3 regions of the Candidatus Allofournierella merdipullorum genome follow, and region 1 is predicted to be linked to each of the others. Evidence: predicted binding sites of a transcription regulator. Region 1 holds the regulator's gene; each other region holds the start of a gene.
What was found. The regulator NrdR, encoded in region 1, represses ribonucleotide reductase genes. The targets are predictions, from matches to a motif close to CACNANATNTNGTG.
Positions count from the first base shown of each region.

Region 2: nrdJ (ribonucleoside-triphosphate reductase, adenosylcobalamin-dependent) is a predicted target of NrdR. The motif match lies at 3,702-3,715, and genes of this name have one in related genera.
Region 3: ACMNAY_RS11280 (anaerobic ribonucleoside triphosphate reductase) is a predicted target of NrdR. The motif match lies at 1,887-1,900, and genes of this name have one in related genera.

Region 1 covers NZ_DBFNWJ010000043.1:90,200-95,399, reverse strand. Annotated here, with positions in the region: gene ACMNAY_RS07560 (GerAB/ArcD/ProY family transporter) at 1-71, opposite strand, end outside; gene ACMNAY_RS07555 (spore germination protein) at 61-1,524, opposite strand; gene ACMNAY_RS07550 (DUF421 domain-containing protein) at 1,596-2,273, shown strand; gene ACMNAY_RS07545 (DUF4363 family protein) at 2,307-2,675, shown strand; gene nrdR (transcriptional regulator NrdR) at 2,655-3,131, opposite strand; gene ACMNAY_RS07535 (SdpI family protein) at 3,225-4,274, opposite strand; gene ACMNAY_RS07530 (autorepressor SdpR family transcription factor) at 4,258-4,542, opposite strand; gene ACMNAY_RS07525 (aminotransferase class I/II-fold pyridoxal phosphate-dependent enzyme) at 4,671-5,200, opposite strand, start outside.
Region 2 covers NZ_DBFNWJ010000019.1:3,347-8,546, reverse strand. Annotated here, with positions in the region: gene rbr (rubrerythrin) at 1-234, shown strand, start outside; gene ACMNAY_RS03505 (helix-turn-helix domain-containing protein) at 364-789, shown strand; gene ACMNAY_RS03500 (serine/threonine-protein kinase) at 795-1,892, shown strand; gene ACMNAY_RS03495 (hypothetical protein) at 1,998-2,855, shown strand; gene ACMNAY_RS03490 (hypothetical protein) at 2,874-3,221, shown strand; gene nrdJ (ribonucleoside-triphosphate reductase, adenosylcobalamin-dependent) at 3,748-5,200, shown strand, end outside.
Region 3 covers NZ_DBFNWJ010000059.1:89,385-94,584, forward strand. Annotated here, with positions in the region: gene ACMNAY_RS11270 (lipopolysaccharide biosynthesis protein) at 1-1,143, opposite strand, end outside; gene ACMNAY_RS11275 (M48 family metallopeptidase) at 1,172-1,726, opposite strand; gene ACMNAY_RS11280 (anaerobic ribonucleoside triphosphate reductase) at 2,018-4,303, shown strand; gene nrdD (anaerobic ribonucleoside-triphosphate reductase) at 4,417-4,563, shown strand; gene nrdG (anaerobic ribonucleoside-triphosphate reductase activating protein) at 4,563-5,081, shown strand.

The sequences.
Region 1 (5,200 bases):
CTGTCGGTCAAAAAGGCGGCAAGCACCAGCGTTGCCGCCTGCTTTTGTTCAAAAAGCGACTCACGATCCATAGTTTTCTTCTCCACCGGGCAGGTCGTTCACATCGAAGGGGCGGCTTGCCAGCCGCTGCCAGGGCATGCGCACAAGGCCGTCCCGCAGGGCGCCCCGCCCAAAGGGTATCAGCGGCGAAGTGTAAGGCACGCCGAAGGAGTGCATGCCGCAGATGCTCACCAGCATCAGAAAGAACATCGTCACAAGGCCGAACGGCCCGAACAAACCGCCTGCCAGCACAAACAGCACCCGCAGCACGGTGGCCGGTTCGTACAGCGACGGAATGACAAAGATGGAAATGGTGGTCAGTGCCGCCACGATGAGCACCGGCGTGCTCATGATACCCGCCTTTGTGGCTGCATCGCCCACGATGAGGGCCGCCACAAGGCTCACCGAGTGGCCGATGGGCTTTGGCAGCCGCAGGCCGGCCTCCCGGATGATCTCCAACAGGACGATGACCAGCATCATCTCCATGAACAGTGGCAGCGGCGTTGCGGTCGCCGCCGCTGTTACTTTATAAAGCAGTTCCGGCGGGAACAGCTCCGGTGTGTACTCCGCAATGGAGACAAACACCCCCGGCAGCAGCACCGACAGAAAAAAAGCCGTATACTTGAGCAGTCGAACGGCGCTGGCAAAGTAGGCCTTGCCGGCGTAATCGTCCAGACTTTGAAAGTTTTCGTTGAAGAAGTAGGGCACGATCATCGCGAAGGGGCTTGCGTTCACAAGCACAATGATTTTTCCCTCGCATATCTTGGCGGCGGCAGTGACCGGCCGCTCGGTGTAGCCCACCTCCTGAAAAAAGCTGAAGCTGCCCCGGTGAAGATAGGGCGCGAGATATCCGCTGTCGAACAGCACGGGCAGATCCACCGACTTCAGCTTTTTCTCGATGGCGGCGACAAACTCCGGCTTCGCCAGGGTGCGGTCGTACAGCATGGCCACTTCGGTGCCGGTGCGTTCGCCGGCCGGGAAAATTTTCGTTGTGAGGCCTTCGGTGCGAACCAGCCGCCGCACAAGGCTGACATTGATGCGCAGCAGGTCACAAAAGCCTTCCCGGGAGCCACGGATGTCTCCCTCGCCGGAAGGCTCCTGTACCGAGCGGAACTGCATATTCTGCGTGGAAAGAACAATCGCTTTACGGCAGCCGTCAATGAGCATCACCGTTGTTCCCGCGGTCAGCTGGGTGCGCAACGCATCGAAATCCTCCACCGGTGTGTTCTCCACCGGCAGGTCGGTCTGATTTTGAATGTAATCGAACAGTTCCAGCCCGTTCGCCGGCTCAAACCGGGTCTCGTTGAGCATGGAGAGCATCACCACCCACAGCCGCTCCAGGGTGGAAAGGCCCTCGAAAAAGCACAGGCAGCAGGGCACGCCACGCACGTTGACGGTTTTTGCATACAGGTCGACGGAATTGCCAAACATCTCTTTCAGACGGGCGATGTTTTCGCCCAGCGAAGGGGTCAGGGGCATCGGCATCGTTTTTCACCTCGCCGGTTAGTATGCCCCGGAGCCGTCCTTTCAAAACCACTTGCCTGGAGGAGTTTTGTATGCTGGTGCTGGTGCTTCGCACATTGATGATCTATCTTCTCATCGTGGCGGCCATGCGGCTGATGGGCAAACGCCAGCTGGGGGAACTGCAGCCCTCGGAGCTGGTGTCTACCATTCTCATCTCCAATCTGGCCTCCATCTCCATCGAGTCCCCGGAAGTTCCGCTGGCCGCAAGCCTCGCGCCCGTCTGCCTGATCGTGGTGCTGGAACTGTTTTCCTCGGCTCTGTGCTACATGAGCCCCACCGCGGCAAAGATTTTATCCGGAACGCCGGTGGCAGTGATACGGGGCGGAAAAATCGACCAGAAGACCCTGCGGGAACTTCGGTTCAGCGCCAGCGACCTGCTGGAAGCGCTGCGGGGCAAGGACATTTTTGACCCCTCCGAGGTGAACTACGCACTGGTGGAGACCAACGGCACTTTAAGCGTCAGCCGGATGCCGCAGAAGGATACGCCCACGCGGGAGGACTTGAAGCTGCCGCCGCCCGAGGCCCGCACCCCCATAGTGCCCCTCATCATCGACGGGCGGGTGCTGGCGGATAATCTCGCCTGGTGCGGCAGGAACGAGCAATGGCTGGACAAAGTTCTGCGTCAGCACAAGTGCGCCCGGCGGCAGGTCCTGTTGCTGCTGGGCGACGACTCCGGCCAGGTGCAGCTGGTCAAAAAAGAGAGCCGCTGAAACCAGCGGCTCTCCGATTGAAAGGATGATCGAATGAAACGTGTGCGGGCAGCCTTTGGGCTGCTGGTTTTTCTTGCGCTGCTGATCGTTGTCAGCAGCATCCTGGTGCGGACCACCAACAACACTCTTTTGGAGGACCTGGACCGCATCGGTATCTTGAGCGCCGGCGGCGACTACGAGGCCGCCCTTAGAACCATCGACGAGATGAACGCTTTTTTTGCCCGCCGGGAGCACTGGATGGCGCTGTTCATCAAGCGGGACTATCTCAGCGGCATCGCCATGTGCCTGGGCGGGTTGTCGGCCTATGTTGGCCCGGATAATCAACAGGACCTGCAAAGCGAGCTTGGAAAGGCCCGCACGCAGATCCTGATGACCGGTCATTTATTTTTCAGTATGCTTTGAGGAGTGGCCGTTGAGCATATCCTTCAACTCGTCCATGAAGGTGTTGATGTCGCTGAACTGCCGATAGACCGAGGCAAAGCGCACATAGGCCACCTCGTCGATCTTCTTCAGTTCGTCCATGGCCAGCTCACCGATGTGCATGGAGGTTACTTCCCGCTCGTAGCTGTTCAGAAGCGTCTGCTCGATGCGGTCCACCGCCGCCTCCAGCGTCTGGTAGCTGACCTCCCGTTTCTCACTGGCGCGCAGCATGCCGCCCAGCAGTTTCTGGCGGTCAAAGGCCTCCCGGGAACGGTCCCGCTTGACGACCATCAGAGGCACGGTCTCCACGATCTCGTAGGTCGTGAATCGCTTGGCGCAGCTCAGGCATTCCCGGCGGCGGCGAATCTTTTCCCCGTCCTCTGTGGGGCGGGAGTCGATCACCTTGGAATCCAGTTCGCCGCAGTACGGACATTTCATGGCAGTTTCCTCCTTGGGCGGTAGGCGGGCATTGGGCCGCCGTCAAATCACTATACAAACAGTATAGCATATTTTCCCGCAAAGAAAAGATTTTCAGCCAAAAATCCTGTCATTCAGCTCTTCATAGAACGCCTTTGTGGCGGCCTCATCCGCGCCGCTGAGCACCACGGTCCTCCCCTCCACCTGCATCACGATGCAGGAATCGCAGCCGGTGTAGGCATAGCGGGTATAACTGCCGAAGGCATCGTTGCGGAATGCTCCCATGGAAAGTCGGGGCGATCCGAACCCGTTGGTGCGGCTGCCGGCCTGGATGCCCTCGGCATATTCGATGCTTTCCACATCTGCGTAGTCTATTTCGGCATCATTCCAATAACTTGCCTCGATCTGCAATGCGTTCTCGCCCACCGTATAATGGATGTCTCCTGTGAAAAGAAGTACCGGTGTGCCCACCACGGCGACAGCCAAAATCACGAGGGCCACCGCCGTTACTACACGGTCTGCTTTGGATCTGAACAGGCATCCGTTCCAGCTTCCATCCCGAACTTGTTTGCGGTACAATCGGTAGGAATAGACACAAGGCACCACCGCCAGAACGACAATGGACACCAGCATTCCCACGGCCATGGCGGCCCCGGGCAAAAGGCAGCACAGCAGCAGAACAAGGCCGCCCGCCACCCACACTTTGCCGCCAATGCGGTGGGTGCGGTTCCAATTCTCTTCATTGGCCAGCGTCCAGGGCAGACGGATACCCAAGGTAGGATTCTGCTTCATCTTGGGCATGTAATTTCCGATGACAAGGAACATCAGGCCCAGGCTTGCGGGCAGCAGACGCTCCCAACCCAGTTTCACATCCAGCGCCACTGCCCAGGTGCCGGCACAGTAAAACAACGAGATACAGGGCAGCAGCCAGTAGATCAGCTCCAGCGCCTTTTTGCTCTGGCCGTTTTTTCGGTTGGTGTGAAAAGTGAGCAAAAGGCAGAGCCAGTAGGTCGCCAGCATGGCGGCGGGCATCCCCAGGCAAAAGGCCAGTTTTGCGAGGTTGTTCTCACCGGGCAGGCGTGTCCATAACCCCAGACCCGCCAGCGCAGGCAGCAAAATGAGCACAGACCCGGCCAGTGTCTTGCGTTTATTCAAGAGTTCCATCGTTTCCCTCCCCTTTCAGCGTGGTCAGCCAGAGAAGGATCTCCTCCAGCACCGACGCGTTCAGTTCATAACGAATGTATTTGCCGTCCCGTTCGTCCCGCACAAGGTCGGCATCCTTGAGCACAGACAGATGCCGCGAAATGGCCGCCGCCGACACCGGGAACCGCTCGGCGATCTGCCCCGCTGTCAGCGGGCCGGCCCGCAGCAGTGTCAATATCTCCCGGCGGGTGGGGTCCGCGAGAGCACGCAATGTGTCCTGCATCGCCATGGCTTCACCTCATTTAACATTTTACTTAATTGTTAATTGAAATATAGCACTCCTCTACACCTTTGTCAACGTTCCTTCAAATGCAAAAAGCCGCCCTCTTTTCAGAGGGCGGCTTTTGAGGTATGAATTTATTCGGCCAGCAGTTTTTCCAGCGTGGCGATACGAACACAGATGCACAGCAGCGTCGCAGCCTGCTCCAGTTCCACAAGGCTGGGATAGGTGGGCGCAATGCGCAGGTGATGGTCGTGGGGATCGATGCCGTAAGGATAAGCGGCGCCGGCGGGAGTCAGCACAACGCCCGCCTGCTTGCACAGTTCCACCGTGCGCTTGGCGCAGCCGTCCATTACATACAGGCTCAGGAAGTAGCCGCCCTGGGGGTCCGTCCAGTGGGCGATGCCGGGGCAGCTGCCCAGCTCGCGGCCAAAGATCTCCTTCACCAGGTCGAACTTCGGCGCAATGATGGCCCGATGCTTTGCCATGTGCTCCAACACGCCCTTGCGGTCCTTCAGGAAGCGGACGTGGCGCAGCTGGTTCATCTTGTCGTAGCTGATGATCATCGAGCTCATGTTCCGTAGAATGTGCTCAATGCTTCTGCGGCTGGAGGCAACGGCCGCCACGCCGGCGCCGGGGAAGGTCATCTTGCTGGTGGAGCAGAAGA
Region 2 (5,200 bases), on a different contig from region 1:
CCCGAGCTGGCCGCCAAGTTCCGGCTGGTGGCTGCCATCGAGAAGCGCCATGAGGAGCGTTACCGCGCTCTGCTGCACAACGTGGAGACCGCTCAGGTCTTTGAGAAGAGCGAGGTCAAGGTTTGGGAGTGCCGCAACTGCGGCCACATCGTGGTTGGCACCGCGGCTCCGGAAGTCTGCCCCACCTGCAACTACTCCAAGAGCTTCTTCGAGATCCACAGCGACAACTTCTGAGCGTAAAACCGATCGAAAAGGCCGGCCCTGCGGGGCCGGCCTTTTTTTCGAAAATTGCAACAGAAAGCGTTCCATGCTATGATAAAGCCGTATGAAACGGCCGCTTTGAAAGCGGAAACGGGGGATAGTATGCTTCGCACCGATGAACTGACATCCATTTTGAAAAACAAACACGCGGATCTGGACCGATATTTTGAGGACTGTGCGGGGGAGATGCTTTACACGGACATCGGGGAATACCTGTGCGCTTTGCTGGAGAAGCATGGGCTGCGCAAGACCGACCTGATTTTCGCTTCCGGCCGGGAGCGCAGTTATTGCTATCAGATCCTCAACGGAACACGCCGCAATCCCTCCCGGGACACCCTGCTGGCCATTGCGCTGGGGCTGCGTTTCAGCCTGGAGGAGACCCAGACCATGCTGCGCATCGCGGGCCTTTCTCCGCTGTATCCGCGCATCAAAAGGGACGCCGTCATCCTGCAACAGCTGGCGGCGGGGAAAACGCTGTTTGAGTGCAACGAGAAGCTTTCCGAATGCGGTGAGATCGTTATTGGATGATGGATATGGAACGTGAAGACTTTATTTTTCTCGAAGCGCTGAACAGGCATGGAACGGTCTTTCTGGTACGTCAGAACTCCACCGGGCGCATATTGGTCGCGAGGAAAGCGGCGGCAGACCAAACCGGCGTTTTTGAAACGCTTCGCACGATCGACAGCGGCCATATTCCGGCGATCCGGGCCATCGAACCGCAGCCGGACGGAACCGTGCTTGTTTATGAGGATTACATCCAGGGCGTTACACTGCGCAAGGTACTGGACGACTGCCAGCCTCGCCTGGAAAAGAGCGACGCCGTTGAGATCGCCCGACAGCTCTGCCGGGCGCTGGCGCAGGTGCATGCCGCCGGGATCGTTCATCGGGACATCAAACCGGAAAACATCATTCTTGGGGTGGACTCGCAGGTCTATCTGATTGATTTCGGCATTGCCCGCGTGGAGAAAGCGGGCCGCAGCGCCGACACCGAGTTTCTGGGCACGCAGGGCTATGCCGCGCCGGAACAGTTCGGCTTCTGCCAAAGCGATGCGCGCGCCGATATTTACGCGCTGGGCGTTGTGATCAACCAGATCGTGACAGGAAGTTTTCCCAACGAAGCGCAGACCGACGGGCTATTGGGCGAGATCGTTGTCAGGTGCATCAATCTGGACCCTCAGCAGCGGTATGCCTCAGTGAGGGAACTCGACGCCGCGCTGGCGGCGTTGCCCCGCAGCCCACGGCCTGCGTATTGCAAACCGCAGAAAAAGCGGATCGCTTTTCCTTATCCCCTTTGCCTTGTGCCCGGTTTTCGTTCGGGAACGCCGGAGAAGGCCCTGTTCGCGGTTGCGGCTGTTTTCTGGTTCTTTATTTTTGCGGCGGCCGGCTTTTCTTCCGCGGCAAACGACCCGGTGGATCTGGTGATCGTGGTGGGGATGCTGACCATTCCCGTGGGCGCCTATGTCATCGGTTTCGATCTGTTCAACATCCAGCGCCATGTCCCTCTTCTGAATAAAGTGCGGGGCACATATACCCATCGCGCCCTGACAGCATTCACTGTTGCGCTTTGGAGCGTCGCGGTGTTTTTGCTGACCGGGGTGGTGGCGGCCGCGGTCAAAGCGGTGATACGCTGAGCGTTTCTTTTCCATTGTCTGCTGACAGCCCACCAAATGTGTCCGGGAGCGGTATATACTGTGTGGTACATACCGCAACCTGGTTGCAGGAGGAGGCTATCCAAAATGAAAAAGATGTTGTCCATTGTTTTGGCGCTGATGCTGATGTTCAGCGCCGCGGCCTGCTCAGACGGAGGGCAGACCGAAGAGTCGAAGGCGTCTTCTGTCAGTGCTGCGGCGCCGGCGTCGGCCGTGGTGACCCTGCCTGAAACGGTCATGTACGACGAAGGCGGGATCAAAATCACCGCCACCGGCCTGGACGAGGATTCGGTGTTCGGCCCGCAGGTAAAACTGACCATCGAAAATGATTCGTCCGCGGGCGTGCTCGTTCAGACAGGGTACTGCGTTGTGAACGGCTGGGCGGTCGGCTGCAGCCTTTCGCAGGAAGTCTCTGCCGGGAAAAAGGCCGATGCCGAGATGACGATCTCCCGCACAGATCTGGAGAATGCCCATGTGGAAACTTTGGCGCAGATCGAATGCACGCTGCGAATGATCGACCCGGAGAGCTTTGTAAACAGCACAGAAACCGGCTGGATCACCCTTGCCACCGATGCGGCGGAGCCTGCGGCCCTTCAGCCGGAGGGGACGGAGCTCTTTGCCGAAAGCGGCATTCGGATCACCGCACTGGAACAGACGGACTCTTTGATGGGGAAAGGCATTCGGCTTTACATTGAGAACAGCACGGAAGCCGACTACACCTTCACCGCGTCCGAAGTGTCGGTGGACGGATACATGGTGAACGGAAATCTCTATGCCGACATTCCCGCGGGGCGCAAAGCGATCGCCGAACTGATTTTGCTGGATGATGAGGAGAACAGCGAGCGGATCGAGAATATGACCTCTCTGGAATTCTGCGTGGATCGGCTGAACCTTAACGACCTCACTGACCATGAAACGGTCGGGCCGTTTACGGTCGCCTTTTGAGCCGGGGAGGGAAGAGAGATGAAAACAGGAAAACTTGTGATCGGTATTTTGAGCATCGTCCTGTTCCTTCTGGTCGCGCTGCAGTCCTGTGCGGCCGGCCTGGGCAATACCCTCGCCGATAACGGAGAGGTGAGCGGTTCGGCCGACTTTTTGCTGGCGCTGGGCCTGCTGGTGGCGGGCATCATCAACATCTGCACCCGCAAAGGCGGCAAAGGCGGCTATGTTGCCGCCGGGTTCTATATCCTGCCTGCGCTGCTTGCCCTGCCCAACGCGGGCAGCTACGCCGACCTGTATATCTGGGCGGTGATCGGCATCGCCTTCGGCGTGTTTTCGGTGATCGCGACCAGCCGGACGAACCGGCTGTGAATGGCGGAACGAATCCGTAAAAAGGCTCCGGCTTTTTGGCCGGGGTGCCGTAAGTAAACGTCGCCGAGAAGCGGGCGCTTTTGCGGTATCGCGGCGTCAAAGCGCCTTGACAACCACCAAGGGTGCCTGCGGCGCTATTCCTTGCGCTCCCATCAAAATCGCCCGCTTCCTGGTGCTGCGCAGTTCTGCCCCAGGATTTTGGATGAAGAAAGCACAAAGAGCGGCCCCTCAAGCCTTGGTGGCTTGGGGGGCCGCTCTGCGTGTTTTATGCGCCAAAATCCTACGGCAGAACCGCCGTTTTCTTATGCCATCCCGGCGTTTGGCCGGGGCCTTTTTGCGTGGCCGGGAAAACGTCCGCACAATGGGATAAATTGCCTGCTATACTGGGCACAGAAGGGCAGAAAGTTGGCCAGGCACCCGTATATGTGTCCGCTTTTGTGGAAAAACAAACAATATGTTGACTTTTTGCCGAGATGGAACTACTATATATGGTGTATCCTGAAAACGACGTTGGGAGGGAACTGAAATGAACGTACGCAAGCGCAGCGGCAAAGTTGTGCCCTTTGACGCTGAATTTATACGCCGTGCCATTACGCTGGCTGCGGCCGCCGCCGGAGAACACGACCCCCAGAGAGTGGATGACGTGACTGCCGCGGTGGAAGAAAAACTGTCTGCCGGCCAGGACATCGTGGACATCGAGCGCATCCAGGACGCGGTGGAGGAGACCCTGTTTGAAAAGCAGCTTTATCGAACTGCCAAGACCTACATCCTCTACCGGGTGCAGAAGGAGAAAGAGCGCACCAGCGGCGAGTGGAAAGAGGGCATCCTGACCAGAGAGTTCCTCAGCCCCTATAAGCACGCGCCCAATCCCATGGAGCAGCTGGGCGCCTTTGTCTACACCCGCACCTATTCCCGTTATCTGCCCCAGCAGGGCCGCCGGGAATTCTGGTGGGAGACGGTGCGCCGTGCGGTGGAATACAACGCCTCGCTGGCCCCCACGCCCCGGGAAGAAGCGGAAAAGCTTTATGACAACATCTACCATCTGCGACAGTTCCTGTCCGGCCGCACCCTGTGGGTGGGCGGCACGCCGGTGGCGGAAAAATACCCCATGGCAAACTACAACTGCGCCTTCACTGTCATCAACGACTTCATCGCCTACCACGACCTGTTCTACCTGCTGATGGTGGGCAGCGGCGTGGGCGTGCGGGTGCTCAAATCCGATGCCGACCAGCTGCCGCCGGTGCGCACCGATTTGAAAATTCTGCACAAGTCCTATGACCCTGTCCCGGCAGCAGAGCGGCTGGAGTACACCAACCTTACCTTCCAGCGCGACACCGCCACTCTGGCCATCGGCGACTCCAAGGAGGGCTGGGCTCAGGCGCTGACCCGCTACTTCGAGCTCATCACCAACCGGGAGTACGAGGGCGTGACCACCCTGGTGGTGAACTACGACTCCATCCGTCCGAAGGGAGAGCGGCTCAAGACCTTCGGCGGCACTGCCAGCGGTTCCGGCTCCATGATGACCATGCTGGATAAGATCCACAAGGTGGTCACCGCCGCCGGCGCCCGGGACGGCGCGGTGCGCACCCAGCTGCGGCCTATCGACCTTTTGGACATCGCCAACATCATTGGCGAGAACGTGGTCTCCGGCGGCGTGCGCCGCACCTCGGAGATCGGCCTGGTGGACGCGGACGACGAGACCTGTATCCAGGCCAAGTCCAACCTCTACCGCCAGGTGAACGGCCACTGGGAGATCGACAAGTCCATCGCTCACCGGCAGATGAGCAACAACTCCATCTTCTACCGCGAAAAGCCCACCCGGGAAAAACTGCATTGGCACATTCAGCAGATGCGTTATTCCGGCGAGCCGGGCTGGATCAATGAAGAGGCGGGCCTCAAGCGCCGGCCCAACTTCTGCGGCTGCAACCCCTGCGGCGAGATCCTGCTGGATTCCAACGGCCTTTGCAACCTGACCACCG
Region 3 (5,200 bases), on a different contig from region 1:
CATCACCGGAATGAACAGCCAGTTCAAAAGGCAGTTGACCACCGCGCCCGCCAGCATGGTGTAAAGGGAGAGGGTGCTGCGCTTTTCCACCATGTAGATGCTGTTGAGGAACTGGTTGAGGCAGCTGAACAGGGTGCCGATGGCCAGCAGGGGCACGAACTGCCAGGCGTCGAAGAAGTTGGCCTTGAAGATGAACATCAGCGGGCGGCACAGCAGGATGATGCCCGCGCAGCAGCAGAACAAAAGGCTCTGGTAGAGGCCGAACACCCGGCTGAAGAACCGCTGGCGGCCCTCCAGCTCGGTCACGGCGGACAACTGCCACGCCTCATAGAAGATGGTGCCCAGCACCGACAGGATGGTGGGCAAAAAGTAGCCCACGCCCAAAAGGCCGGTCCAGTAGGTGCCGGCCTGGTCCTGGTAGCCGTCGCACATGGCCTGCACGAAGAACAGGTCGCTGGCGTTGATGACCCAGAAGCTGATCTGGGCGGGCACCATGGGCAGCGAGTAGGCCAGCATCTGCTTCCACAGCGTCGTGGAGTGGAAGCGGGGCCGCAGATACCGCCCCAGCCCGGCGATGAAAAAGACGAACAGGGCGCTCAACGCGTCGGAGCAGATGATGGCCAGCACATAGCCTTTGGCCCCCATGTGGAAGCCGGAGAGGAACAGGATGGTAAAGCCCAGGTTGGTGGCGCTGCACAAAACGCCGTCCACCGCCACCAGCCGGTTCAGCTGGCGGCTGCGCACGAACTGGGTGCACCAGGTGCGCAGGCAGCTCACCAGCACATGGATGTACAGGAAGGGGGCGTAGTCCGCAAACAGGGGGATGAACCGCAGCAGCGGATAGCAGCACAGCATGATGAAAAAGCCCGTGAGGATGGTGAGCAGGCCGTCGGTAAACACCGCGCCTTTTTTCACCTTTTCGTCCAGGCCGAAGCGGATGATGGCATAGCTCACGCCCATGCTCACCAGCGGGATGAGCAGCGAGCCGATGTTCTGCACCAGCTTGGTGATGCCCACCTCTTCCACCTGGCCCATGGCGAAGGTGATGTAAGGCTGCAGCACGATGCTGAGCAGCTTTGCCGAAAAATTGCTGATGGCGAACAAAAGGGTGTTGTTCGCCAGGCGTTTGTACTTTGCGTCCAAAGGGATCTTCCTTTCCGTGGCCGCGCGCTCAGCGCGGGTCTCGCAGCAGGGCCCGGCGGGCCTTCCAGTCCGGCAGGATGCTCTCCACCAGCGCCCAGAACCCGGCCTGGTGGTCCGGATGCATAAAATGGCAGTACTCGTGCACCACCACATATTCAATGGCCTGGGGCGGCTGCAGCGCCAGCCGCGCCGCCAGCGTGATCTGCCGCTTGGCCGGGTGGCAGCTGCCCCAGCGGGTGCGCATGTCCCGCACCTTTATAACGGGCTTTTTGCCCCCCAGCACCTTCTCGAACCGGGGGAACACCCCGTCGCTCACCTCTTTAAAAAGGGCGAGGCACTGGTCCTTTTCCGGCGGGGCCAGGGCCGCCCGGGCGGCTTCGGCGGCCCGGTGGCGCGCCTCGGCCCGCTTTACCCAATCGGCGTGGGCGGCCACAAAGGCGTCCACGGAGGCGGCGCCGGCCCGCAGAGGGGCGCTCACCCGCACGCTGCCGTCCGGCGCAAGGCGCAGGTTCAGGTTCTTCACCCGCTTGCGGATGAGGGTGTATTCCACGCCGCCGGCGCTGCGAAGCTCTCCCTGTTCCACAAGGGCTCCCCCCTTATTTTGACCCTCTTCGGGGCTGGATGCGCATACGATGCGCATCCATTGTAGCATGTTTTTGCCCCCTTTTGAACGTGAAAAGCAAAACTCACAAAAAAATCATCGAAACCTTGGCGCTAATTTTGCGCCTGGTCATATTGACAGCCACTATATGTAGGTGTCATAATGTTTAAAACAGCGTTTTCACCCCAAAATACAGACAGCTGCCCGGCGGCGCGCGAGGGGGAAAAACAGCGCAAAGCAAGGCCCGAAGCCGGGCCAGGAGGAGTGCACATCATGATCAAGAGCGTTATCAAGCGGGACGGACGCGTCGTTTTGTTCGACGAGGGCAAGATCGCGGCCGCGGTGCTGAAGGCCCTGGAGGCCGCCGGCGAGGGCGACGCGCGGGAAGCGGCCCGCGTGGCCAACAAGGTCTCGCGCCATCTGGAGGTGGACTGCGGCGAGGAATCCCCCTCCATTGAGCAGATCCAGGACGCGGTGGAGACCGGCCTGATGGAGTGCGGCCACGACGAGGCGGCCAAGAAGTACATTCTGTACCGGGCCAACCGCACCCGCATCCGCGAGGCCAACACCAGCCTGATGAAGACCATCGACGAGATCACCAACGTGGATGCCCGCATCAGCGACATGAAGCGTGACAACGCCAACATCGACGGCAACACCGCCATGGGCAGCATGCTGCAGATCGGCACCGCCGGCGCCAAGGCCTACAACGCGGCCTATCTGCTCACCCCCGAGCAGGCCAAGGCCCACACCGAGGGCGACATCCACATCCACGATTTCGATTTCTATTCCCTCACCACCACCTGCACCCAGATCGACATCCTGCGCCTGTTCCACGGCGGCTTTTCCACCGGCCACGGCTTTCTGCGCGAGCCTGCCAGCATCGGCAGCTACGCGGCGCTGGCGGCCATCGCCATCCAGTCCAACCAGAACGACCAGCACGGCGGCCAGTCCATCCCGAACTTCGACTACGGCATGGCCGAGGGCATCCGCAAGAGCTTCGCGAAGCTCTATCTGAAAAAGCTCACCGAGGGCGTGGAGGACCTGCTGGACAGTGAGGACGAGAGCGCCCTGACCGCCGCGGCGGTGAACAAGGCCGCCGACGCGCTGGGCATGCAGCCCCGCATGGAGGTGAAGGCCGAGGAGTTTGACGCCATCGTGGCCGACGCCCTGGCCGAGACCAGCGCCCTCTCCGCCGAAGAGGCAAAGCGCATCGTGGCCACCGCCCGCCGCCGCGCCTACAAGCAGACCGACCGGGACACCTACCAGGCCATGGAAGGCTTTGTGCACAACCTGAACACCATGCACTCCCGCGCCGGCGCCCAGACCCCCTTCAGCAGCATCAACTACGGCACCGACACCACCCCCGAAGGCCGCATGGCCATCCGCAACATCCTGCTGGCGGAGGACGCGGGCCTGGGCCACGGCGAGACGCCCATCTTCCCCATCCACATCTTCAAGGTCAAGGAGGGGGTCAACTACAACGAGGGCGACCCCAACTACGACCTGTTCAAGCTGAGCATGAAGGTCAGCGCCAAGCGCCTGTTCCCGAACTACGTGTTCCTGGACGCGCCCTTCAACCTCCAGTACTACAAGCCCGGCCATCCCGAGACCGAGGTGGCCACCATGGGCTGCCGCACCCGCGTGATGGGCAACGTCTACGACCCCGACCGCCAGATCAGCTACAGCCGCGGCAACCTGTCCTTCACCTCCATCAACCTGCCCCGCCTGGCCATCCTGGCCGACCACGACGAGGCCGCCTTCTACAAGAAGCTGGACGCCATGCTGGAGCTGGTGGCAAAGCAGCTGCTGGACCGCTACGAGATCCAGGCTGCCAAGCGGGTCTACAACTACCCCTTCCTGATGGGCCAGGGCGTCTGGCTGGACAGCGACAATCTGGGCCCCGCCGACGAGGTGCGTGAGGTCTTGAAGCACGGCACCCTCTCCATCGGCTTCATCGGCCTGGCCGAGACCCTCACCGCCCTCTACGGCCACCACCACGGCGAGAGCGACGAGATGCAGAAGAAGGGCCTGGAGATTGTGGGCCATATGCGCGATTTCTGCGACAAGAAGAGCCAGGAGATGAAGATGAACTTCACCCTGCTGGCCACCCCGGCGGAGGGCCTCTCCGGCCGCTTCACCCGCATGGACCGCAAGCGCTTCGGCTCCATCCCCGGCGTCACCGACCGTGAGTACTACACCAACAGCTTCCACATCCCCGTCTGGTTCCCCATCTCCGCTTACGACAAGATCCAGAAGGAGGGCCCCTACCACGCCCTGGCCAACGCCGGCCACATCAGCTATGTGGAGCTGGACGGCGACACCGCCAACAACCTGGAAGCCTTCGAGAGCGTTGTGCGTTGCATGCACGACGCGGGCGTTGGCTACGGCAGCATCAACCACCCCGTCGACCGTGACCCCGTGTGCGGCTATGTGGGCGTCATCGGCGATGTGTGTCCCCGGTGCGGCCGCCGCAGCGGCGAGGCCCTCAGCCCCGAAAAGCTGGCCGAGCTGCGCAAAAAGTACCCCGGCGTTCCCACCTTCTGCGGGTGCGAATAAGCCGATCCGCTTTTGTTGCACCGGCAACAGGCCGCCGGCCGAAAGAACGATATAATACAGTACGGTAATTGAAAAAAGGCCCCGCGCCTTTCGAGTTAGAGGAGGAAAACACAATGGCAGCTATGCAGAAACAGTCCGTCATGGGCAAGGACGTCCCCTTTGAGCGCATCCGCCGCATCACCGGCTACCTGGTGGGCACCATGGACAAGTGGAACGACGCCAAGAAGGCCGAAGAGCACGACCGGGTGAAGCACCTGTAATGCTCCAAGTTGCAGGCTGTGTGGCCGACAGCATCGTAGACGGCCCGGGGCTGCGGTTCACCGTGTTTTTCCAGGGCTGCCCCCACCACTGCCCGGGGTGCCACAACCCCGAGACCTGGCCCTTTGAGGGCGGGCAGGCCTTCACCCCCGAAGAACTGGTGGCGATGGCGAAAAAAAGCCCCCTGTGCAAAGGCGTCACCCTCTCCGGCGGCGAGCCCTTCGCCCAGGCGGGGGAGGAGATGCTCCGCTTTGTGGCCCTGTGCCGCCAGGCGGGCTATGAGGTGGCCAGTTACACCGGCTACACCTTCGAGCAGCTGCTGGAAGGCACCGAGGCCCAAAAGGCCCTGCTGGCCGCGCTGGACACCCTCATCGACGGCCCCTTTGTGCAGGAGGAGTGCAGTTTGGAACTGCGCTTCCGGGGCAGCCGCAACCAGCGCATCCTGAACGTGCCGGCAAGCCTTGCCGCCGCCGCCCCCGTGTGGGAGGACGGCGAGCGCTGGGTGGGCGACCACGAATAAGCGAACCACCGGGCCGTTTTTGCAAAAAAACGGCCCGTTTCCCTTTGGTATTTACAGTTTCGATACAACTTGTTGTCGACACCTTGGGCGCAGGTGTGGCATACTGTTAAGGGGCCGCG